Regions from separate parts of the Ornithinimicrobium ciconiae genome, predicted to be linked through region 2. Evidence: predicted binding sites of a transcription regulator. Region 2 holds the regulator's gene; the other holds the start of a gene.

Region 1 (11,625 bases), 1.8 Mb from region 2:
TGGCCCTGGTGCTGCTGCTGGTCTCGGTCATCGTGCTGGTGGCTTTGCGAGGCCGCTGGGTCAGCGGGGTGACCTCATGACCGGAACGCCCGACCCGCACGCGACAGACCGGTCCCACGACCCCCGCGAGACCGGCCTCGGCGGTGGCCTCACGGCATACCTGCCCATCAGCCGCGGCCGGTTCCGGCTGGAGGCACAGCTGGACGTCCCGCCCGGACAGGTGGTCGCCCTGATCGGACCAAACGGCGCGGGCAAGTCCACCGTGCTCCACGCACTCGCCGGGCTGTTGCGGCTGCGGGACGGTGTGATCGCGCTGGATGGGCGGCTGCTCGATGAGCCGGCGTCGGGCACATTCGTGCCACCACAACGACGGGATGTGGGTGTGGTCTTCCAGGACTACCTGCTGTTTCCGCATCTGAGCGCGCTGGAGAACGTCGCCTTCGGTCCCCGTGCGCGCGGCCTGGCCCGCGGCCCCGCCCGGGAGGAGGCGCGCACCTGGTTGGAGCGGGTCGGGTTGGCCAGCCACGCCGGATCCCGCCCCGCCCAACTCTCCGGTGGCCAGGCCCAACGGGTGGCGCTGGCGCGGGCGCTGGCGACCCGTCCGCAACTCGTCCTCCTCGACGAACCGCTGGCCGCGCTGGACGCCGGGACCCGGCTGGAGGTGCGCTCGGACCTGGCCCGACACCTGCGGGAGTTCGGGGGCAGCGCGGTGATGGTCACCCACGACCCGTTGGACGCGATGGTCGTGGCCGACCGCATCGTCGTGCTCGAGAACGGGCAGATCGTGCAGGACGATGCCCCTGCGGAGGTGGCCCGCGCACCGCGCACGGAGTATGTCGCGCGCCTGGTCGGTCTGAACCTGCACCGTGGGCAGGGGGACGGTGCCACGGTGCGCCTCGATGCCGGTGGTGTCCTGCACGTCGCGGACGCCGCAGCCGGGCCTGTGCTCGTTGCCTTCCCGCCGACCTCGGTCACCGTGCACCGCCACCAGCCCGAGGGCTCGGCGCGCAATGTGTGGCGGGGCACGATCGCCGGTCTGGAGCAGCACGCCCACACGATCCGGGTCCAGGTCGCGGCGCCGGAGCACCCGCCGGTGCTGGCCGATGTGACCCCCGCAGCGGTCGCCGAGCTTGAGCTCGCCGTCGGCGCCGACGTGTGGGTGTCGTTCAAGGCCACCGACACGCACGTGTATCCGGGCGCCACCCACTGACCGGGCGCATGATGGTGCGCTCTAATCCCTGCGGTGTTTGGGGTGCCGTCACGGGTCCTGGTGGGTGCGCCCTGTCGGCTGGACCGGACCGAGGTCTGGCCGCTTGGGCGGCAGGTTGTCGCCCGAGGACCGGCCACGCAGGCGGCGGCCGACCCAGGGAGCGGCATACTCCTTGGCCCAGACCGCGTTCTCCCGCAGCGCCTCGATGCGGCCCGGTCGCGGTTGCGGGGGCAGGGGGATCCGCCAGTTCGCCTCAGCGGCCGTGTGGCCCAGAGTTTCGTAGGCGGCCAGAGCGACCCGGCGGTGCCCCTCGGCACTCATGTGGATCCGGTCCGGCTCCCACATGCGCCAGTCCTTGAGGAAGGTCAGGGACCACTGGTTGAGCAGGTAGGCGCCCTGGCGGTCGGCGATCGACCACAGGTGGGCCAGGTAGACGGCGACCTTGGGACGGGTGCGTTCCACGACCGGTGCCCCGGCGGGGTCAGTCGGTGTCGCCATGAGCACGTCGGCGCCCGTCGCCCGGATGCGGGCGACAGCATCCTCGAGCTCGGCCGCGAGGGCGTCGGGATCGGCCCCCGGCCGCAGGATGTCGTTGCCGCCGCCGATGATGCTGACCAGATCTGGCTCCAGCTCCAGCCCGAGGTCGACCTGGCGGCCGGCGATGTCGTCCAGTCGGCGTCCGCGGACTGCCAGGTTGCCGTAGGCGAAGTCCGGCGAGTGCGCGGACAGGAGTGCGGCGAGGCGGTCGGCCCAGCCGCCGAGCGCCCCGTCCGGGCCGGGGTCACCCAAGCCCTCGGTCATGGAGTCACCCAGGGCCACATAACGGCTCCAGGGATGGGCCTCGGGGCGGATGCTGCCGGTGCGGGTCGTGCCGGTCATGGCTGTGTGGTGACCTCTCTGCAAGCGGTGGGTGGAGCGGACTGTATGCGCGGTGGGCTCACGGCCTGGAGGTCAGGGCAGACTCCAGTCGACCGGCTCCCCGCCCTGCGCGATGAGGAGGTCGTTGGCGCGACTGAAGGGCCGGGATCCGAAGAAGCCGCCGCGGGCGGACAGCGGTGAGGGGTGCGCGCTCTGGATCGTGGGGACGTCCCCCAGGGCGGGGGCCAGTGATCTGGCGTCGCGCCCCCACAGGATCGCCACCAGCGGACCACCGCGCCCCGCGAGGGCAGCGATCGCCAGGTCGGTGAGCTGCTCCCATCCCTTGCCGCGGTGGCTGGCCGGGGTGTGGGGACGCACGGTCAGCACCCGGTTCAGCAGCAGCACGCCGTGCTCGGCCCAGGAAGTGAGATCGCCGGAGCTGGGGGTCGGCATACTTAGATCCGTGGCCAGCTCTGCATAGATGTTCTGCAGGCTGCGCGGCACCGGTCGCACGTCGGGTGCCACCGAGAAGGACAGACCGACGGCGTGTCCGGGCGTGGGATAGGGGTCCTGCCCGACGATGAGGACCTTCACCCGGTCGAGGGGTTGCTCGAAGACCCGCAGGATGTGCGGGCCCGCCGGCAGATAACCCCGGCCGGCGACCACCTCGGCGCGCAGGAATGCTCCGAGCTCGCGGACGGTGTCGGTGGCCGGCGCCAAGGCGCGCGACCATGAGGGGTGCACGAGGTCGGCCAGCGAGGCGGTGGGCAGTTGGCTCACGACGACAGGGTATGCCGGGTGGCGGCGACCGCGTCAGCGTCCCAGGTGGGCAGTTCGACCGGCCCGTCGTAATGACAAGGGTGTCATTCACGTCGTAGAGTGTCGGTCAAGGAGTCGGGTGGGCCGCCCGACGAACGTCGAGGGACAGAAGGATCACATGGGTGCCGCATCGCGGATCGAGGGAGCTGAGCGCTCCGCGGGACTGACCGAGCGCGAGCGCGCGATCATCGACTTCGAGCGGCAGTGGTGGAAGTATGCCGGGGCCAAGGAGCAGGCGATCAAGGACCTGTTTGACTTGAGTGCGACGCGCTATTACCAGCTCCTCAATGAGCTGATCGACACCCAGGATGCGTTGGAGCACGACCCGATGCTGGTCAAGCGGCTGCGCCGGATGCGTGCGCAACGGCAGAAGTCGCGCTCGGCGCGCCGCCTCGGAGTGCAGATCTGAGACCCGCTCCCGCCGCTGCCGCCGGGCTGCTTCACTCTCCGTCGGTGTGAACTCGGCTCAGATCCTGAGGCTCGTCACCGCGTGAGACATGAACCGGCCCGGAAGTCCACTGGACTTCCGGGCCGGTTCTCGTCTGCCGGTTGCGCCGGCTGAGTTCCTGCGGTGGCGCGGAACTGAGCTCGTGCGTCGCTGCGGTCAGCGGCGGCTGCGGGTGCTGCGGCCGGGAGTGACCGGGGCGCGCAGCGTGAGGCGGTTCTCGACCTCGAGCTCGCGGTCACGCTCGGCGTGCAGGGCGCGGGCGAGGTCAACGTCCAACGGATAGCACATGATGCATCTCCTCTCAGAAGGTCCGGGTCGGGTCGGGTGAGGTGGTGGGTCGGAAAGTGGGGGGCTCGGTCGGGGCGTCTGCGGACCGGGTCGTCTGCTCAGCCGGAAGGTGCCCGACGGTGATGTCGCCGGAGACCGAGCGCAGCCGCAGCTCGACGAAGGGCGCACCCTCAGCCGGCTTGCCCAGCGAGGCCAGGGCGGACCTGACGTCACCGGTGACGGTGTGGATGTCGGTCCAGGCCGGCAGGCCGGATGCGACGCCGACCTCGACATCGCCAGAGGCGGTGCGTGCCTGGACCCGCCCGACCTCCAGCCGGTCGAGGCGGATGTCCCCGCTGGCCGTGGTGATCTCGGCGCCGCTGCCGGCGCTCTCCACGCGGATGTCGCCGGAGCCGGACTTGGCGTTGAGCTGTCCACTCACCCCGCCGATGAGGACGTCTCCGCTGCCGGTGACCGAGTGCACGTCACCGGCAGCGTGCCCGATGCGGATGCAGCCGGAGCCGCTGCGCACCGACGCGTCACCGCCGATGGTGCTGACCTGCAGGTCGCCCGATCCGGCCGTCACCTCCAGGGGGCCGGTGCCCTCCAGGACGGTGTCGCCCGAGCCAGAGCGGAGGTCGCACGGGCCCAGCAGGCCGCGGGCGGTCAGCTCCGCTGAGCCGAGCTTGGTGCTCAGCCCACTTCCTGTGGGGGTGCTGATGCGCACCCGCAACAGGCTGCTGCCAAAACTGAAGCTGAAGCCGTGCCGGGATCGTGGCCCGGTGATGGAGATGGTGTTGCCGTGCTGCTCGACGGTCGTCTCCTCGGCCCCCTTGCCGGTGACGGTGACCAGCGTGCGGCCGTTGGTCTCGCCGGCGGTGATCTCGACGTCGCCGGAGCCGATCTCGACGGCCAGGTCGGGGGGATTCGCTGTCTCAAAGGTGTGGTCCATGGTGCTGCTCTCCTCGTGGTCTTCGGCGGGTGGTCTGCGCCGGGATCGGGCGACTGGGTGCTGGTGCTCAGGACCAGCCGGTCATCCGGCGGCCCGGCCCGCTCGGGGGCCGGGGGGCACCGGGCGGGGCGGGTGGATAGTCGAAACGGACGCCGTGGGTGCGCAGGTTGATGCGCAGGCCCGACGTGGTGGCATCGCGGACGGCATCCACAAGCCAGCTGTTGAGGGACTGGCCGAGCTCGGCGGCCAGTTCCTCGGCTCGGGTCTTCAGCCCCTCGGGGAGGCGCAGGGTGATCCGGATCTGGTCGCCGCTCTCGTCGATCGGCTCGCGGTCAGCATCCTGGGGATAGCTCTCCTGAGGCTCCTCGTGGGAGCTGACCCCGTCGAGGACGAACTCCACGGCCCGGCCCCGCAGCCGGGTCTCGACGCTCCCGGACGGGAGCTCGGTGGTGATCTCGGCGGCCGCATCCGTCAGGGCCTCGAGCAGGACCAGGCGGATGGCGGGATCCACCGCCGACAGCACGCGCTGGGCCGCGGCAGAGATCTCGGGTCCGCCCAGCTCGGTGGCGGCGGCGACCTCGCCGCGCAGTCTCTCGACGTATGTGGTGAGTTCCATGACGCCAACTATGACACCACAATGGTGTCATGTCAACACCGAAATGACGTCATAGTGATTGCATCGCGACGTCATCTTGTGTCACAAGTGGCGTCGTATGCGTGTCACCTGGGCCGATGTGCTTCAGTCCCGTGTGCCGTGCCGCACAGGTGCTTGGGATGCAGGCCCGCCTCGCCTACCGTGAAGGCATGACTGTGGGCACGTTCCGAGAGATCGCGCCCGGAACCTACGCGCGTCGCTCCTCCGAGCTCGACCTCAACTGCGGTCTGGTCGTCGGCTCAGAGCGCGCCCTGGTCATCGACACCCGCAGCACGACGGCGCGCGGTGAGGAGCTCGCCGCCGCAGTGCGGGCGATCACCCCGGTGGAGCAGGTCGTGGTCAACACCCACGCGCACTACGACCACTGCTTCGGCAACGCCGCCTTCCGCGACTCGCAGATCTATGGTCATGTGGGGGCGGCCGAGAGCCTGCAACGGACCGCCGAGCACCAGCGCAGCCAGGTCGTGGAGCACCTGCGCCGGACCGAGCGGCCAGAGCTTGCCCAGACCTATCTGGACACCGAGGTGGTCCTGCCCTTCTATCTCGTCGAGGATGAGGTCACCCCGATCAACCTGGGCGACCGCACGGCATACCTGATCTTTGGCGGTCGCGGCCACACCGACCACGACCTGGTCGTGGCCGTCCCCGATGTGTCCGCCGTGTTCTGGGCTGACCTCGTCGAGCAGGGCGCCGACCCGGCCATGGACGACTCGTTCCCGCTGGAGTGGGCGGCGACGCTGGCGGACCTGCTGCGCCACCCGCACATCGAGGGTGCTCGGCTCCACGTGCCCGGCCACGGAGCCGTCGTCGACCTCGCCTTTGTGGAGCGCCAGCAGGAGACGCTGGCCGCCCTGGCCCATGAGCTGCGCGCCGCGCTCGCCACCGGGGTGCAGGACGTCGACGGACTGGTGGCCAAGACTCGTGGCCTCGGGCTGCAGGACGCCACGCTGCGCGACGCCGCAGTCCGCACCCTGGAGACCCGATCTCGCACGATCGACCCGAACGCAGCACGATAGGGGCAGGCACCCGTCCGACCCGCCCCCAGGAGGAGTTCCATGACCTACCAGGATCTCGTTGCCAACAGCCTGAGTGACCCCGAGACGTTCTGGGGCGAGGCGGCCAAGGACCTCACCTGGATCCATCAGCCCAAGACCGTCCTGGCCGATCGTGCGCCGTTCTACGACTGGTTTCCCGACGGTGTGCTCAATGTCTGCTACAACGCCCTGGACCGGCACGTCATCGACGGGCGGGCGGATCAGACGGCCCTCATCTACGACAGCCCGGTGACCGGGAGCCAGCGGCGCTACACCTACGCCGAGCTGCTCGACCAGGTCGCCCGGTTCGCCGGGGTGCTGCGCCACCTCGGTGTCGAGAAGGGCGACCGGGTCGTGATCTATCTGCCGATGATCCCCGAGGCGGTCATCTCGATGCTGGCCTGCGCCCGCATCGGCGCCGTGCACTCGGTCGTCTTTGGCGGCTTCGCCCCGGCCGAGCTGGCCGTCCGCATCGAGGACGCCGAGCCCAAGGTCGTGGTGTCGGCTTCCTGCGGCATCGAGCCGACCCGGGTCGTGGAGTACAAGCCAATGCTCGACGAGGCGATCCGTCGCTCCAGCCACAAGCCGGAGCACACCGTGATCGTCCAGCGCGAGCAGTCGCCGGCGGACCTGGGGGAGCGGGACCTGGACTGGAAGCTGCTCATGAAGCCGGACGCGGTGGCCACCGCCGAGTGCGTCGCCGTGCAGTCCACCGATCCGCTCTATGTCCTCTACACCTCCGGCACGACCGGTCGGCCCAAGGGGATCGTGCGCGACAGTGGTGGCTACGCCGTCGCCCTCCGCTGGTCGATGACCAACCTGTATGGCGTCCAGCCGGGGGAGACCTGGTTCTGCGGCTCCGACGTGGGCTGGGTGGTCGGTCACTCCTACATCGTCTACGCCCCGCTGCTGACCGGTGCCACCACCGTGCTCTACGAGGGCAAGCCGGTGGGCACCCCGGACGCCGGTGCCTACTGGCGCCTCATCCAGGAGCACGGAGCCGTCGCGGCCTTCTCGGCACCGACCGCGATCCGGGCCATCAAGAAGATGGACCCGGACGCCGCGCTCCTGGCCGACTACGACCTCTCCAGCCTGCGCACCCTGTTCCTGGCCGGGGAACGCCTCGACCCCGACACCTGGCAGTGGGCCACCGACGCCCTCGGCGTCCCGGTGATCGACAACTGGTGGCAGACCGAGACCGGGTGGCCCATCACGATCAACCCCGTCGGCATCGAGGCGCTGCCGATCAAGCCCGGGTCCTCCGGGCCGGCGACCGTCGGCTATGACGTGCAGGTGCTGGACCCGAGCGGGGTCCCGGTCGAGGCGGGGGTCGAGGGCGCGATCTGCCTCAAGCAGCCCCTGCCGCCGGGCACCCTGCCCACCCTCTGGCGCGACGACCAGCGTTATGTCGACTCCTACCTGTCGGCCTTCCCCGGCTACTACCTCTCCGGGGACGGCGGCTACGTCGACGACGACGGCTATGTCTTCATCATGGGCCGCACCGACGACGTGCTCAACGTGGCGGGGCACCGGTTGTCGACCGGCTCGATCGAGGAGGCGCTGGCCGGTCACCCGTCGGTCGCCGAGTGCGCCGTGATCGGTGTCCGGGACGCCTTGAAGGGTCAGGTCCCCCGAGCGCTCGTCGTGCTCAAGGCGGGGGTGGAACCCGACGAGCAAGCTGGCGAGGAGCTTCGCCGGGACCTGGTCCAGCGGGTCCGTGCCGAGGTCGGTGCCGTCGCGGCTCTGAACCGGGTGGACATCGTCGAGGCGCTGCCCAAGACCCGCTCGGGCAAGATCCTGCGCAAGACGATGCGCCAGATCGCTGACGGCGATGAGGCCCTGGTGCCGTCCACGATCGAGGACGTCTCCGTCCTTGACGGGCTGCGCGGCGTCCTGGAGGGTGGCGCCTGACGGGGTGGACGCACCGGCCCGGAGGTCAATTTTTGTGCTCAGGGAGCCCCCGATATTTGCACTCGCACCCTGAGAGTGCTAATCATGGACTTAGCACTCGACCCATGAGAGTGACAATGACCGACCGAGCGAGGGTCGGCCGCGCTGGCGCGACGTGAGCCCGGTGTGGTCGGTCCGTCCGTCGCGGGCGTGAGGCCGGTCTCCAACCCGTTTAGCCTGTGGGAGGAACCACCCGAATGGCCAAGATCATTGCATTTGATGAGGAGGCTCGTCGCGGACTCGAGAAGGGTATGAACACCCTTGCCGACGCCGTGCGCGTGACTCTCGGTCCGAAGGGCCGCAACGTCGTCCTGGAGAAGAAGTGGGGCGCCCCCACCATCACCAACGATGGTGTGAGCATCGCCAAGGAGATCGAGCTCGAGGACCCCTACGAGAAGATCGGCGCTGAGCTGGTCAAGGAGGTCGCCAAGAAGACCGACGACGTCGCCGGTGACGGCACGACGACGGCGACCGTTCTGGCCCAGGCCATGGTCCGCGAGGGCCTGCGCAACGTCGCGGCCGGAGCCAACCCGATGGCCCTCAAGCGTGGCATCGAGCAGGCCGTGGAGGCCGTCTCCGCCAAGCTGCTGGAGATGGCGACCGAGGTCGACACCAAGGAGCAGATCGCGCAGTCCGCGTCGATCTCCGCGGCCGACAGCGAGATCGGCGAGATGATCGCCGAGGCCATGGACAAGGTCGGCAACGAGGGTGTCATCACCGTCGAGGAGTCGAACACCTTCGGGCTCGAGCTCGAGCTCACCGAGGGCATGCGCTTCGACAAGGGCTACATCTCGCCCTACTTCGTCACGGACACCGAGCGCATGGAGACGGTGCTCGAGGACCCCTACATCCTCGTGCTCAACTCCAAGATCAGCGCGATCAAGGACATGCTGCCCATCCTCGAGAAGGTCATGCAGTCCGGCAAGCCGCTGATGATCATCGCCGAGGACGTCGAGGGCGAGGCCCTGGCCACCCTGGTCGTCAACAAGATCAAGGGCAACTTCAAGTCCGTCGCCGTCAAGGCCCCGGGCTTTGGTGACCGCCGCAAGGCCATGCTGGCCGACATCGCCATCCTCACCGGTGGCCAGGTCATCTCCGAGGAGGTCGGCCTGTCCCTGGAGACTGCCGAGCTCGACCTGCTGGGCACCGCCCGCAAGGTCGTGGTCTCCAAGGACGAGACCACGATCGTCGAGGGCGCCGGCGAGGCCGACGCCATTGCCGGTCGGGTCAGCCAGATCCGTGCCGAGATCGAGAACTCGGACAGCGACTACGACCGCGAGAAGCTGCAGGAGCGCCTGGCCAAGTTGGCCGGCGGTGTTGCGGTCATCAAGGCCGGTGCCGCGACCGAGGTCGAGCTCAAGGAGCGCAAGCACCGCATCGAGGACGCTGTCCGCAATGCGAAGGCTGCCGTCGAGGAGGGCATCGTCGCCGGCGGTGGTGTCGCCCTCATCCAGGCGTCCAGCGCGTTCGACCAGCTCTCCCTCGAGGGCGACGAGGCCACGGGCGCCAACATCGTGCGCGTCGCCATCGAGGCTCCGCTGAAGCAGATCGCCATCAATGGCGGTCTCGAGGGTGGCGTCGTGGCTGAGAAGGTGCGCAACCTGCCCCCGGGTCACGGCCTCAACGCCGCGACCGGCGAGTATGGCGACATGCTGGGCTTCGGCGTGGCCGACCCGGTGAAGGTGACCCGTTCTGCGCTGCAGAACGCCGCCTCGATCGCCGCGCTCTTCCTCACCACCGAGGCAGTCATCGCCGACAAGCCGGAGCCCGCCGCGGCGATGCCCGGTGGCGACGGTGGCATGGGCGACATGGGTGGCATGGGCTTCTGACCCACCACCACTGAGTTCCCGCGTTCCTCGCGGTCAACCAGCAGCGGGGCGGTCTCCTTCGGGAGGCCGCCCCGTTGTGCTGTGCCGACGGGTGTCACCTGCAGTGTCACCCACCACGACTGCAGTGTTACCCGCCGCGACTGCAGTGTCACCCGCCGCGACCGTCCTTGACAGAACGGTCGGGAATAGCCGACCATACTGTTATGGCCGACCAAACCGGATATCCCGACCATGCTGACGGGGGTCGGCGACCGCAGCGTGCGGTGCCCGACTACGACCTGCCCGACGCGTTGACCCTGGAGGAGCCTCAGCAGTACCGCGCGCTCTTCGAGGACACCCGCCAGGCGATCATCACGCTGCTCAGCGAACGGGCTGCGACCGTGTCGGAGCTCGCGCAGGTGCTGGATCGACCCAAGGGGACTGTCGGGCACCACGTCCAGGTCCTGGCGAGTGCCGGCCTGGTCCACGTCGTGCGGACCGAGAAGGTGCGGGCACTCGAGGCGAAATACTGGGGTCGCACCGCGCGGGTCTTCTACTACCAGACGCTCGAGGCCGGCACGGCTCAGCGCTTGCTGGAGCGCTCCGCCGCCGAGGTGGGCCGGGTCGAGGCGAGCGGACAGGGCGAGAAGATCGTGATGGACGTCAACCGCCGTGACGTGCGGGTGCCCGCCGAGCGTGCCCGCGAGTTCCGGGACCGGTTGGCGGACCTGCTCCTGGAGTTTGCGGACGAGCCGAGGGCGGGAGACACCACCTACGCCATGGTGTTCGGCATCTTCCCCAGCTCGCTGGACGTCCTGCCTGAGCGCGCGGGCGAGGGATCATGAGCCGGACCACGTCCCGCACCCGACCGGCACCTCTGGGTGCCAACTACTGGAAGCTGTTCACCGCCTCGACGATGACCAATCTAGGGGACGGGCTGATGTCGGTCGCCGTGGTCTGGTTGGCCTCCTCGATCACCCGTGACCCGTTGCTGATCGCGTTGATCGGTCTCGCCTCCCGGGTGCCCTGGTTGCTCTTCTCCCTGCCAGCCGGCGTCATCACCGACCGTTATGACCGTCGACTGCTGGTCGGATGGATGGATGCCCTCCGGGTGCTGGTCATCGGTGGCTTCGCCGTGCTGGTGCTCCTCAACCAGGAGGGTCTGCCGACCCCGGAGCAGCTCGCCGCCGGCACGGCGCCGGCCCCGGACAACAGCGGCCTCCTGCTCGCCGCGCTCTGCCTGGTCGCACTGCTCCTCGGGTCTGCGGAGGTGGTCCGGGACAACGCGGCCCAGACCCTGATGGCCTCCATCGTGGACAAGCCCCAGCTCGAGCGGGCCAACGGGCGACTGTGGGGTGCCGAGACGGCGATGAACAACTTTGTCGGACCGCCGTTGGGTGGTGTCATCGTGGCGCTCGCCCTTGCGCTCCCGTTCTTCCTCAACGCCGGCCTGCTGGCTGCCGGGGCCGCACTGATCTTTGCGCTGAGCGGGTCGTTTCGGCCCAAGGGGCAGAGCACCAGCGGCAAGATCCAGTGGCGTGCCGAGATGGGCGAGGGCTTCCGGTGGTTGTGGGACAACCATCTGCTGCGCACGCTCGCGATCATCCTGGGGGCGATGAACATG
Region 2 (11,625 bases):
GCGCCCGCGCATATAGGCCAGGGGGGCGACCTCGATCGTGCCCGAGGCCATCAGGCGCGGGATCGAGTCCGGGTCCACCATGTCGTGCAGCGCGTCATAGAGCGGCCGCAGATAGGGGTCGATCTTGTCGTTGAGCGTGCCGGGCAGGAACCCCAGGCGCTCACCGGCCTCCACCGCGGGTCGGGTCAGGATGATCCTGTTGACCTGCTTGGCCTGCAGGGCGGCGACGGCCTTGGCCATCGCGAGGTAGGTCTTGCCGGTGCCGGCGGGGCCGATGCCGAAAACGATCGTGTGCTTGTCGATCGCGTCGACGTAGTGCTTCTGGTGCAGGGTCTTGGGACGGATGGTGCGGCCCCGGTTGCTGATGATGTTCATCGTCAGCACGTCGGCGGGGCGCTCGGCCGAGGCGCTGCGCAACATGCTGATGGCCCGCTCGACGGCGTCCCGGTTGAGCGGTTGTCCCGCAGCGACGATGACGATCAGCTCATCGATGAGACGCTCGATGACGGCGACGTCCTCCGAGGGTCCGTCGAGGCGGAACTGATTGCCCCGCACCATCACATCGACGCGGGGGAAGGAGCGCTCCATGGTCTTGAGCAGCTCATCACGGGGGCCGAGCAGTGCGGCCATGGAGGTCTCGGGCGGGATGACCACGGTGTGCACCGGCGGACCAGCATCGTGAGGGGTCGGCGCGTGCGTGGTGATCAGGTCGGGATCTGTGTCACGGGTGTCGGCGTCGGCCGCCCCCGGATGGTCGGGCTCTGTCATCAGGTCCCCAAGTCTAACGGGGACCGGGGCCGACCGGCCCCAGCTGCTGGCCGCCCAGCACATGGACGTGCACGTGGAAGACCTCCTGACCGGCGTCGGCCCCGACATTGCTGACCACCCGGTAGCCACTCTCCTCGATGCCCTCGAGGCGGGCCACCTCGCGGGCGGCGGCAAACAGGTCGGCGACGCCAGCTGGATGGTCCGCGGCCATCTGACCCAGGGTGTCCTCGTGGGACTTCGGGATCACCAGCACGTGCACCGTGGCGCGTGGGGTGATGTCCCGGAAGGCCAGGACCGAGTCGGTTTCATAGACGGTGTCAGCCGGGATGGCACCGGCCACAATCTTGCAGAAGAGGCAGTCGCTGTCTGTCGGCATGACCCCACGGTAGACGACCGCTGTCCGCGTGCTGCCGATGCGCCGGACGGGGCCTCAAGGTGCCTCCCGTGGCACCCACCGACGCCGGACGGGCGGGGCGCTCCAGTGCCGACCGACCGTGGCGCCTCCCTAGGCCGGGCGGGAGCGGGCAGAGGTGGCGACCGCCGCCAGGGCAGCTGCCACCGAGGCGATCGCCACGGCGGCGAACGCGCTCTGCATCGATGCGGCATACAGGGCGGTGAAGACGGCGCCCACGGCGCCGAGCACGACGGCGGAGGCGAGTGCCTCGCTGACCTGCAGGGAGGAGGAGTTGCGGCCCAGCACCTGGGGAGCTGACAGCCGCATGGTCTGCAGGGAGGTGGTCGGATAGGCCACTCCCACCCCGGTCTGGGTGATGCCCCAGATCACCAGCACGGTCCAGCCCGGCCAGTCCGTGACGATAGCCGCCACCAGCAGCCCGGTGCCCACCGTGATGATGGTGCAGCCGACCACCATGACCCGCACCCGGTCCACGGTGTCTCGCAGCCGTCCCTGCAGCCACGATCCGCCCGCCCAGGTCACCGCGCCGACGGCCAGGGCCAGGCCGGCCTCGGTAGGGCTGTAGCCGTGCAGGTCCTGGAGCATGAGCGGCAGATAGGCCTCCGCGGCCATGAACGATGCGCCGATCGCTCCTCGGGCCGCGATCACCGACGGCAGGCCACGGCCCAGGGTGAGGGTGCCCGGTGGCAGCAGGCGCCAGGCGGCGACCCCCAGTGCCACGGCGAACGGCAGACCGATCAGCACATCCTGCACAGAGATGTGCTCACCGCCGAGGTTGAGCACCCCGACGCTGACCGCCGCCAGCACCGCCCAGAGGATGGTGGAGACCCCGAGGTAGGGAGCGTCCTCACTGGGCTCGGTGCGCCCCAGCGCCGGCAGCAGCACAGCCATGCTGACCACCACCAGGGGGATGACGCCCAGGAAGACCCAGCGCCAGCCGACCTGGTCAACCAGGAACCCGGTGAGCACCGGGCCCACCAGCCCGGGCACCACCCACGCCGCCGCCAACAGCGAGAACATCCGGGGTCGGAGCAGATCGGGGATGCCCTGGGCGATCACGACATAGATCGCCACGATGGCCATGCCGCTGCCCAGCCCCTGCAGTGCTCGCGCGGCGACGAAGAGCTCCATGCTGGTGCTCAGCCCGGCCCCGAGCAGACCGCCGGCAAAGACGGTGGCACCGACGACCAGGACGGCGCGCGGCCCGGACTTGTCCGACCACCACCCGCCCAGGATCATCCCGATGACGCTGGCGGCGATCGTGGCGCTGAACGCCAGGGCGTAGAGGCCGAGGCCGTCGAGGGCCCGCGCAACGGTGGGCATGGCGGTGCCCACCGCGATGTACTCGACCGCGAACAACGAGATGAGGGCCGTCGTGCCGAGGGAGACCGGCCGGTGTGCCGGATCCAGCAGGGAGGGCCGTGGGGAGTCGCTCGTCGCCGGTCCGTCGGACAGGCTCACGCCCATCGGGACCGGCCGCTGAGCAGGGCGATGGCCGCCGAACCTGCGGTCGAGGTGCGCAGCACGGTGTCCCCCAACCGCACTGTGCGGGCCCCGGCTGCCACGAAGGCCGCCGTCTCCTCCGGGCTGATCCCGCCCTCTGGACCGACGATCAGCAGCACCTCGCCCTGGCCGGGCAGCCCCGCCCCTACCAGCGGCTCGGTGGCCTCCTCGTGCAGGACGAGTGCCAGGTCGGAGGCAGCGATGCGGCGCACGACGGCATCCCGGTCAGCAAGGTCGGTGACGACCGGGACCCGGGCCCGACGGGCCTGCTTCGCGGCGGCCAGCACGGTCCGCTCCCACTTCGCGTGGGCCTTGACAGCCCGGTCCCCGCGCCACGCCACGATGCTGCGCGACGCGGCCCACGGCACCACGTCGTCGACACCCAGCTCGGTGGCGACCTCGATCGCGAGCAGGTCCCGGTCGCCCTTGGCGAGTGCCTGGACGAGGGTGAAGCGCGGTGCCGGTTCCGGGGAGTGACTCACGTCGTCCACGCTCAGGTCGAGCTCACCCCTGCCGACACTGATCACCCGGCCGCGCGCCAGCCGCCCGGAGCCGTCGGCGACGACCAGCTGCTCACCGGTCGTCAATCTGGTCACGGCCGCGGCGTGCCAGCCCTCCGGTCCGTCCAGGTGCACCACATCGCCGGGCGCGACCGCGTCGAGGCGGCCGGCCCCGACGAAGAAGAGCGGCGCGCTCACCGTGCGGAGAAGGCTTCCTTGAGTTTGCCGAATAGTCCGTTGCTCGCCGGCGTCATCCGGCCCTCGGGCCGGGACTCCTCACGGGCCTCGGCGAGCTGACCGAGGAGCTCACGCTGCCGGTCATCCAGTTTGGTCGGCACGCGCACGTCAAAGTGCACCACCAGGTCTCCCCGGCCGGTGCCACGCAGGTGGGTGACCCCCTGGCCCGGCAGGGTGAGCGTGTCCTGCGGCTGCGTGCCGGACTTGAGGTCCACCTCGGTGGGCCCGTCAAAGGTCTCCACGGTCAAGGACGCCCCGAGCGCGGCAGCGGTCATCGGCACCTGCACCGAGCAGTGCAGGTCGTCTCCGCGGCGCCGATAGGTCTCGTGCGGGCGCACGGCGATCTCGACATAGAGGTCTCCGGCCGGGCCGCCGCCGGAGCCGACCTCGCCCTCCCCGCCGAGCTGGATCCGGGTGCCGGAGTCGACGCCACCGGGCACCTTGAGCGTCAGGTCACGACGGGAGCGCACCCGACCCTCGCCGGCACAGTCGACGCACGGCTGCTCGATGAGCTCGCCATAACCGCGGCACTCCGGGCACGGACGGGTCGTCATGACCTGGCCGAGGAAGGAGCGCTGCACGGACTGGATCTCACCGCGGCCGGCGCACGTGGAGCAGGTCCGCGTCCCGGTGCCGGGCTGGCTCCCCGAGCCGGTGCAGGTGGAGCAGCGCGTGGCGGTGTCGATGACCAGGGTCTCCTGGCCACCAAAGACAGCGGTCTTCAGGTCGATGTCGAGGCGGACGAGGGCGTCCTGGCCTCGCTGGGTGCGCGAGCGCGGGCCCCGGGACCCGGCACCTGAGCCACCGAAGAAGGCGTCCATGATGTCGGTGAAGCTGAAGCCCTGGCCAAAGTTCTGGGAGGCCCCGGCGTACGGATCCTGGCCGCGGTCGTAGGCCGCGCGCTTGGTGGCATCGGAAAGCACGTCGTAGGCCTGGCTCACCTTTTTGAACTCTGCCTCGGCCTCCGGGCCGGGGTTGACGTCCGGGTGCAGCTTGCGGGCCATCTTGCGATAGGCGCTCTTGATCTCCTGCTGCGTCGCCTGACGGGGCACACCAAGGTCACCGTAGTAGTCGTTCATCAAACCTCTCTAGTTGTCCAGGATCTCGGACACGTAGTGTGCGACCGCCCGCACGGACGCCATCGTCGTCGGGTAGTCCATACGGGTCGGTCCGACCACACCCAGACCACCGGCGCTGCCGTAGGTCGTCGTGATCACCGACGTCGACTGGAATCCCTCGTAGGGGTTCTCCGCGCCGATGCTCACCGCCACCGAGTCCTCATCCAGCAGGGTGCTCATGCTGGACATCAGCTTCAGCAGCACCACATGCTCCTCCAGGGCCTCGAGGACGGGCCCGATAGAGCTGGGGAAGTCGGTGACCACACGGGCCAGGTTTGCTGTTCCCGCGAGGACAACCCGCTCCTCAGTCTGCGCCAACAGGGCGTCCTGCAACGAATCGACGACGACCTCGGCAACAGGGCGGTCCTCGGCAGAAATTCCCACCAGGGCCGCCTTGAGCCGCACCGGAGCCTCGGGCAGGGGCAGACCGCCCGCCTCAGCATTGAGCATCGCGCGCACCGTCTGGATGGTCTGCTCCCCGGAGAGCCCCGTCAGAGATCGCCCCACATCGACGACCCGCTGCTCCACCCGTCCGGTGTTGACGATGAGGACCACCATCAGGCGGGGCCCACCGACCGGGACCAGCTCAATATGTCGCACCGTCGAGCGACTCAGCGAGGGATACTGCATCACCGCGACCTGCTGCGTCAGGGAGGCCAGCAGCCGGACCGAGCGTCCCACCACGTCGTCGAGGTCGACCGCTCCCCCGAGGAACTCCTCGATCGCGGTGCGTTCCGCCCGCGACATCGGCTTGATGGCCGCCAACTTGTCCACGAACAACCGATAGCCGGCGTCGGTCGGGATGCGCCCGGCGCTGGTGTGCGGCGCCGCGATGAGTCCCTCATCCTCCAGGAGCGCCATGTCGTTGCGCACCGTGGCGGCTGAGACTCCCAGGTGGTGCCGCTCTAGCAGCGCCTTGGAGCCCACCGGCTCCGAGGTGCGGACGTAGTCCTGCACGATGGCACGCAGCACCTGCAGGCGTCGTTCGTCGCTACTCACCAGGGTCCACCTCCGCCTCGCACTCTGGCACTCACTCGGGCCGAGTGCCAGTCTACTCGCTCGCCGTGGTGTGCCCGCGGGGCTGTGAGGTGCGGTGGCCCTGGCATGTGAATTTCGCGACACACCGCCCCTGAGGTTGGCCTCGGGGGCGGCCATGCCGCTACAAATGATGTGGTCGCCCTGCCTGGTATGAGCCTGCAGGGACCCCGGCTTGTCCAGAGCCGTCACAGATGAAGGTGTGGGCCCCTCGCAAAGTATGAGTTTGCGAGGGGCCCACGGTGTGTTCGGGGTGATGCTCCGAACGACCAGCCAAGGAGTCGATGGCTCGCGCCACCCCATCACAGGTGGTGGTCACCAGGACGAACCCGGATCGCGAATCCGCGACGAAGCCTTGCGGTCAGCACCTCGTCTCCGAGGTGCGTAGGACAGTTGTAGCCCTGATCGGTGACGAGCACAAGGGGTTGATGCCAAAGAGTTGCAGAAATCTTCTGCTCCTCGGCGTGTCGCGCCGAAATATGAGCTCCTTGTATGCGTCGGTGACGTCTCGCCTTTCCCAGCCCCTCCCCTTCCGGACGAGCGCAGCCAACTCACCCGAGCTCCTCCCCGCCCGCCTTCCCCGCCCGCCTTCCCCGCCCGCCTTCCCCGCCCGACTTCCCGCCCATCCACCTCCGACCCGGCGGGTCTGGCGGCACCCAGTGCACTGCCTCCCTACGCTGGGGCGGTGAGCGATCGATATGGCACCGATGTCCTGTCCGGCGACTGGCGCGTCCCCCGTGGGGGGCGGGCCGTGGCCACGGAGGCCGAGACCGGACTGGTGGTGGAGGACGTGCAGACCGGGTATGTCGGGGCGATCGTAAGCGTGGAGAAGGCCGGTGGCATGCAGGTCGTGCACCTGGAGGACCGCCGTGGACGTCGACGCGGCTTCCCGCTCGGTCCCGGTTTCCTGCTCGACGGCAAGCCGGTCGTCCTCACAGTCCCGACAGCGGAGTCCCACGCGGCTCTGGCCGCCGCCCGCGCCCAGAGCGCACGCACCGCCAGCGGCTCTCGCGCGGTGGCCCACGCTCCAGCCAAGGTCGCGGCCGGCTCGCGGCTCTTCGTCGAGGGCCGCCACGACGCCGAGCTCGTGGAGAAGATCTGGGGAGACGACCTGCGCGTCGAGGGTGTGGTGGTGGAGCTGCTCGAGGGGGTCGACGACCTCTCGGCGGTGATCCGGGACTTCGCGCCGAGCGCCGAGCGCCGGATGGGCGTGCTCGTCGACCACCTCGTGCCGGGCACCAAGGAGGACCGGATCGTCCGCGCCGCCGAGAAGCTTCCCGAGTCGCGCTGGGTGAAGGTGCTCGGCCACCCCTACGTCGACGTCTGGCAGTCCGTGCGGCCAGCACGCCTTGATCTGACCGCCTGGCCGATCATCGAGCGCGGACGCCCCTGGAAGCAGTCGGTGCTGGCCGAGTTGGGCTGGGCACATGACACCCAGGCCGATGTTGCGAGAGGATGGAAGCAGATCCTCGGCACCGTGCGTTCCTACAGTGACCTTGAGCCCACGCTGCTCGCGAGCGTCGAGGAACTCATCGACTTCGTCACCGTCCCCCAGGAGGACTGACATGACCGACAACCCGCAGGACTGGCAGCCGGGCCAGACCCCGCCGCCGCCCCACAACCCGCAGTCCCCTAACCCGCAGCAGCCCGGGCCTGCCGGTCAGCCTCAGGGCCCAGGCCCCGAGGGCGCGAGCCCCCAGGGGCTGCCCCAGCAGGGGCTGCCCCAGCAGGGGCTGCCTCCGCACGGGCAGTCTCAGCAGGGGCACCCGCAGCACGGCCAGTGGCAGAGCCAGCCCCAACAGGGTGGCTGGCAGGGCCAACCCATGCAGGGCGGGCAGGGTCCTCGCCCGGCCGAGTCCGACGAGCGCACCTGGATGCTCCTGGCTCACCTGTCCGCGCCGATCGCGTTCATCGTCAGTTTTGGCACCTTGAGCATCCTGGGCCCCCTGCTGATCTGGTTCCTCCGCAAGGACGACAGCCAGGCGGTGCGCACGGCCGCCTCCGGCGCCTTCAACTTCAACCTGACGTTCTGGATCCTCTATCTGCTCGGCTGGGTGGTCGGCATCCTCACGCTGACGCTGGGTTTCCTGCTGGTGATCCCGTTCTGGATCGTGCTCTTCCTGGTTGCTGCCTATGTGCACATCAAGGGCGCCATGCGGGCGGCGCGCGGCGAGACCTACATCTATCCGTTCCAGCTCAAGGTCCTGAACTGATCTGAGCTGGCCTGATCGGGTGCCTCGAGGCCCCAAGCCGTGCTCGCGGCCGGCAAACCTCTACGAAAATCCGTGCTCGGCCGGCAAAACCCCTACGAAAAGGGGTTAGGTGGTGAGCAGGCGGTGCACGACGGTGTCGGCCAGCAGCCTGCCCCGGACGGTGAGCACCGCCCTGCCCCGCAGTGCACCCCGACCGTCGATCAGCCCATCGGCGATCAGCCCGGCAACTGCCGCGCGTCCAGCTCCCTCAACCAGCGTCAGGTCCAGCCCCTCCACCAACCGGATGCCGAGCAGCACCTCCTCGTCGTGACGCTGGGTGCCCGTGAGCACCTCGCGCCCTGCTCCCGGGGAGACACCCGAGGCGAGGCGATCGGCATACGGCGCAGGGTGTTTGACGTTCCACCAGCGCACCCCGCCGACATGGCTGTGCGCACCGGGGCCGATCCCCCACCAGTTCGCGCCCCGCCAGTAGTTGACGTTGTGCAGGCACCGGTTCTGTTCTGCCCGAGCCCAGTTGCTGATCTCATACCAGCCATAGCCAGCACCGGACAGGATCTCCTCGGCCATCTCGTACTTGTCAGCCTCGTCGTCGTCATCGGGCATCGTGACCTGCCCCCGACGCACCTGGGCGGCCAGCTTGGTGCCCTCCTCGACGACCAGCGCGTAGGCCGACACGTGATCCGGCTCGAGTCCGATCACGGTCTCCAGGCTGGTCCGCCAGTCCTGCAGCGACTCTCCGGGCGTGCCATAGATGAGGTCCAGGCTGACCTGCATCCCCGCTGCACGCACCGCCGCGACGGCCGTGTCGACATTGGCCGGGTCATGGGTCCGCTCCAGCGTCGCCAGCACGTGCGGCACCGACGACTGCATCCCCAGGCTCACCCGGGTGAAGCCGCCCGCAGCCAGCGTCTCCGCCACCTCGGGGGTGATCGTGTCCGGGTTGGCCTCGGTCGTCACCTCGGCCCCGGGTGCCAGCCCCCACCGGTGCCGTATGCCGTCCAGCACCTTCACCAGGTCGTGCGGCGGGAGCATCGTCGGGGTGCCGCCGCCGACGAAGACGGTCTGCACGGACGGCACCTCCTGGTCGGCGTCAGCAAGGACGCGCTGGGCCAGCTCCAGCTCGGCCAGCGCCGCCTCCGCATAGGTGTCGATGGTCGCGCCGTGCCCGCCCAGCTCGGGGACGGTGTAGGTGTTGAAGTCGCAGTATCCGCACCGGACGCGACAGAACGGGACGTGCACGTAGATACCGAACGGCAGTTCTCCCAGTGCGGCCGTTGCATCCTGTGGCAGCCGACCATCCGCGGGCACGGGGTCGCCCACGGGCAGGACTGACGGCATACCCCCAGTGTCTCAGTCCGACCGCCCCGCGACGACATCGACCAGCCCCAGTCGGATCCGGCAGGGAGGTCACCGGCGGTGAGTCGACAAACGTGTTCGCCCACCGTTCACCCAAATCCCCTAGTCTGCGACGGTGCAACAGCAGCTGCGGGAATACATCGACAAGCTTCGCGCCGAGGGCTACACGGTGCGCGACGATCACGGCTCCGACCCCGACCTGATCACCCCGGACGGGCGCGCGGTCGACACCTGGCGTGAGGACTACCCCTACGACACCCGACTCTCCCGCAGCTACTACGAGGTCGAGAAGTGGCTGCTGCAGGTGGAGCTGCTCAAGTTCCAGTACTGGCTCAAGGACACCGGTCGGCGGGCCGTCATCATCTTTGAGGGGCGGGACGCGGCTGGCAAGGGTGGCTCCATCAAGCGCTTCATCGAGCACCTGAACCCGCGCGGGGCGCGCGTGGTCGCGCTCAGCAAACCCAGCGAGAAGGAGCTGGGCCAGTGGTACTTCCAGCGCTATGTCAAGCACCTGCCCACTGCTGGGGAGATCGTTCTGTTCGACCGCTCCTGGTACAACCGCGCAGGGGTGGAGCGGGTCATGGACTTCTGCACGGGCCAGGAGTACGAGCTCTTCATGAAGCAGGCTCCGGCGTTCGAGGAGATGATCACCGACAGCGGGACCGACCTGACCAAGTTCTGGTTCTCCGTGACTCAGTCCGAGCAGCGCACCCGCTTCGCCATCCGCCAACTCGACCCGGTGCGTCGCTGGAAGCTCTCGCCGATGGACCTGGAGTCCCTCGACAAGTGGGAGGCCTACACCGAGGCCAAGGAAGAAATGTTCCGGCGCACCGACTCCGATCACGCGCCGTGGACCACCATCAAGAGTAACGACAAGAAGCGCTCCCGACTCAACGCGATGCGGGCCTTCCTCGGACAGTTCGACTATGAGGGCAAGGACGACAGCGTCGTCCTCCCGCCCGACCCGTTGCTGGTCAAGCGCGCGCGCTTCGCGATCGGAGACTGAGCCCGGCGCGGGTCGGCCGCACCCCCGCGCCCCGCGGCCTCTTCGCCCCCGCACGCCCCGCGGCCCTTCGCCCCCCGCCCCACGGCCTCTTCGCACCCGCACGCCCCGCGGCCTCTTCGCCTCCAGCCGCTCCGCCTAAAACAGTTTGCAGCCCTCATTGCTTCTATGGTTCACTAGTCGAGTAATGAACCAGTGAGGAGCCCACATGTTTGACGGCAGGGAGCCGATCTACCACCAGATCGCCGAGGCGATCCGTGGCGAGATCCTCTCCGGCGCCCTCAAGGAGGATGACCAGGTCATGTCGACCACGCAGTACGCCACGACATACCGCATCAACCCGGCCACCGCCGCAAAAGCGTTTGCGCAACTGGTGGACGAGGAGGTTCTCTACAAGAGGCGGGGCGTCGGCATGTTCGTCTCCCCCGGCGCCCCGGACCGGCTCCGGGCGGAGCGGCGCAAGGCGTTCTTCAGCGAGCGCCTCGACCCGGTGATCCGCGAGGCGCGACTCCTCGGGCTCAGCACCGCGGACCTCACGGCATACCTGACAACCCACACCGACGACACCATTTCGACGACCGACCGCATCACGGAGGAGGGGCGATGACCGGCTATGCAGTCCATGCCGAGCAACTCAGCCTGAACTATGACAAGACCCCAGCTCTGGCCGGCATCTCGCTGGACCTGACCCAGGATCGGATCCACGGTCTGCTGGGTCGCAACGGCGCGGGCAAGACGACCCTTATGTCCGTCCTCGCGTCGTTGCGTCACGCCACAAAGGGGACGGTCCGGATCAATGGGCAGGACCCCTTCGAGAACGAGTCCGTGATGGAGAACGTCTGCCTCATCCGGGAGAGCGGCGACCTGCTCACCGACGAGAAACTCACCACCAACCTGACCTTCCTGTCCGGTGCCCGCCCGCACTTCGACCGACCGTATGCCGAGTCGCTGATGGAGGCCTTCCGGCTCCCGCCGAAGAAGAAGCCGCAGGCGCTCTCCCGGGGCCAGGCCTCGGCCTTCGGCGCCATCGTCGGGCTGGCCACCCGCGCGCCCCTGACCATGTTCGACGAGGTGCACCTGGGGATGGACGCGCCGTCCCGGCAGCGGTTCTACGACGAGTTGCTCAAGGACTTCGCGGAGCACCCCCGCACAATCGTGCTCTCCAGCCACCTGATCAGCGAGATCGAGCACATGCTCGAGACGGTGACGATCCTGCACGAGGGGCGGCTGCTGCTCACCGGCGAGGCCGACGAGCTGCACTCTCGCGGAGCCACTCTCACCGGTCCGGCAAGCACGGTGAACCAGCACCTGAGCGGCCTGCAGGTCGTCGGCACCAGGAACCTGGGCCCGACGCGACAGGTCACCGTCTTCGGCGACCTGGACGAGGGGGCCCTCTCCGCTGCTGAGCAGGCCGGGCTGCAGGTCGGCGCTGTCCCGCTGCAGGACCTGTTCATCCACCTGACCGACATGCAGACCC

Evidence for each region. Region 2 encodes HrcA, which represses chaperone genes, less so after heat shock. Its sites were predicted from a motif close to TTNGCACTCGNNNNNNNCGAGTGCNAA; they were not measured.
Region 1: the regulator HrcA is predicted to act here: its motif matches at 8,245-8,271, upstream of groL (chaperonin GroEL).

The regions. Positions count from the first base shown of each region.
Region 1 covers NZ_CP041616.1:970,408-982,032, forward strand. Annotated here, with positions in the region: gene FNH13_RS04420 (ABC transporter permease) at 1-80, shown strand, start outside; gene FNH13_RS04425 (ABC transporter ATP-binding protein) at 77-1,210, shown strand; gene FNH13_RS04430 (SGNH/GDSL hydrolase family protein) at 1,259-2,089, opposite strand; gene FNH13_RS04435 (uracil-DNA glycosylase) at 2,162-2,839, opposite strand; gene FNH13_RS04440 (DUF3263 domain-containing protein) at 3,006-3,296, shown strand; gene FNH13_RS19720 (hypothetical protein) at 3,492-3,623, opposite strand; gene FNH13_RS04445 (DUF4097 family beta strand repeat-containing protein) at 3,637-4,554, opposite strand; gene FNH13_RS04450 (pilus assembly protein HicB) at 4,622-5,170, opposite strand; gene FNH13_RS04455 (MBL fold metallo-hydrolase) at 5,359-6,225, shown strand; gene FNH13_RS04460 (acetate--CoA ligase) at 6,265-8,154, shown strand; gene groL (chaperonin GroEL) at 8,391-10,022, shown strand; gene FNH13_RS04470 (ArsR/SmtB family transcription factor) at 10,226-10,846, shown strand; gene FNH13_RS04475 (MFS transporter) at 10,843-11,625, shown strand, end outside.
Region 2 covers NZ_CP041616.1:2,724,865-2,736,489, forward strand. Annotated here, with positions in the region: partial or broken gene FNH13_RS19305 (PhoH family protein) at 1-768, opposite strand, end outside; partial or broken gene FNH13_RS19835 (LAGLIDADG family homing endonuclease) at 1-12, opposite strand, end outside; gene FNH13_RS12520 (histidine triad nucleotide-binding protein) at 782-1,144, opposite strand; gene FNH13_RS12525 (MFS transporter) at 1,274-2,650, opposite strand; gene FNH13_RS12530 (16S rRNA (uracil(1498)-N(3))-methyltransferase) at 2,641-3,384, opposite strand; gene dnaJ (molecular chaperone DnaJ) at 3,381-4,502, opposite strand; gene hrcA (heat-inducible transcriptional repressor HrcA) at 4,512-5,540, opposite strand; gene FNH13_RS12545 (DUF3097 family protein) at 6,262-7,140, shown strand; gene FNH13_RS12550 (DUF4870 domain-containing protein) at 7,142-7,789, shown strand; gene hemW (radical SAM family heme chaperone HemW) at 7,895-9,127, opposite strand; gene ppk2 (polyphosphate kinase 2) at 9,261-10,151, shown strand; gene FNH13_RS12565 (GntR family transcriptional regulator) at 10,357-10,755, shown strand; gene FNH13_RS12570 (ATP-binding cassette domain-containing protein) at 10,752-11,625, shown strand, end outside.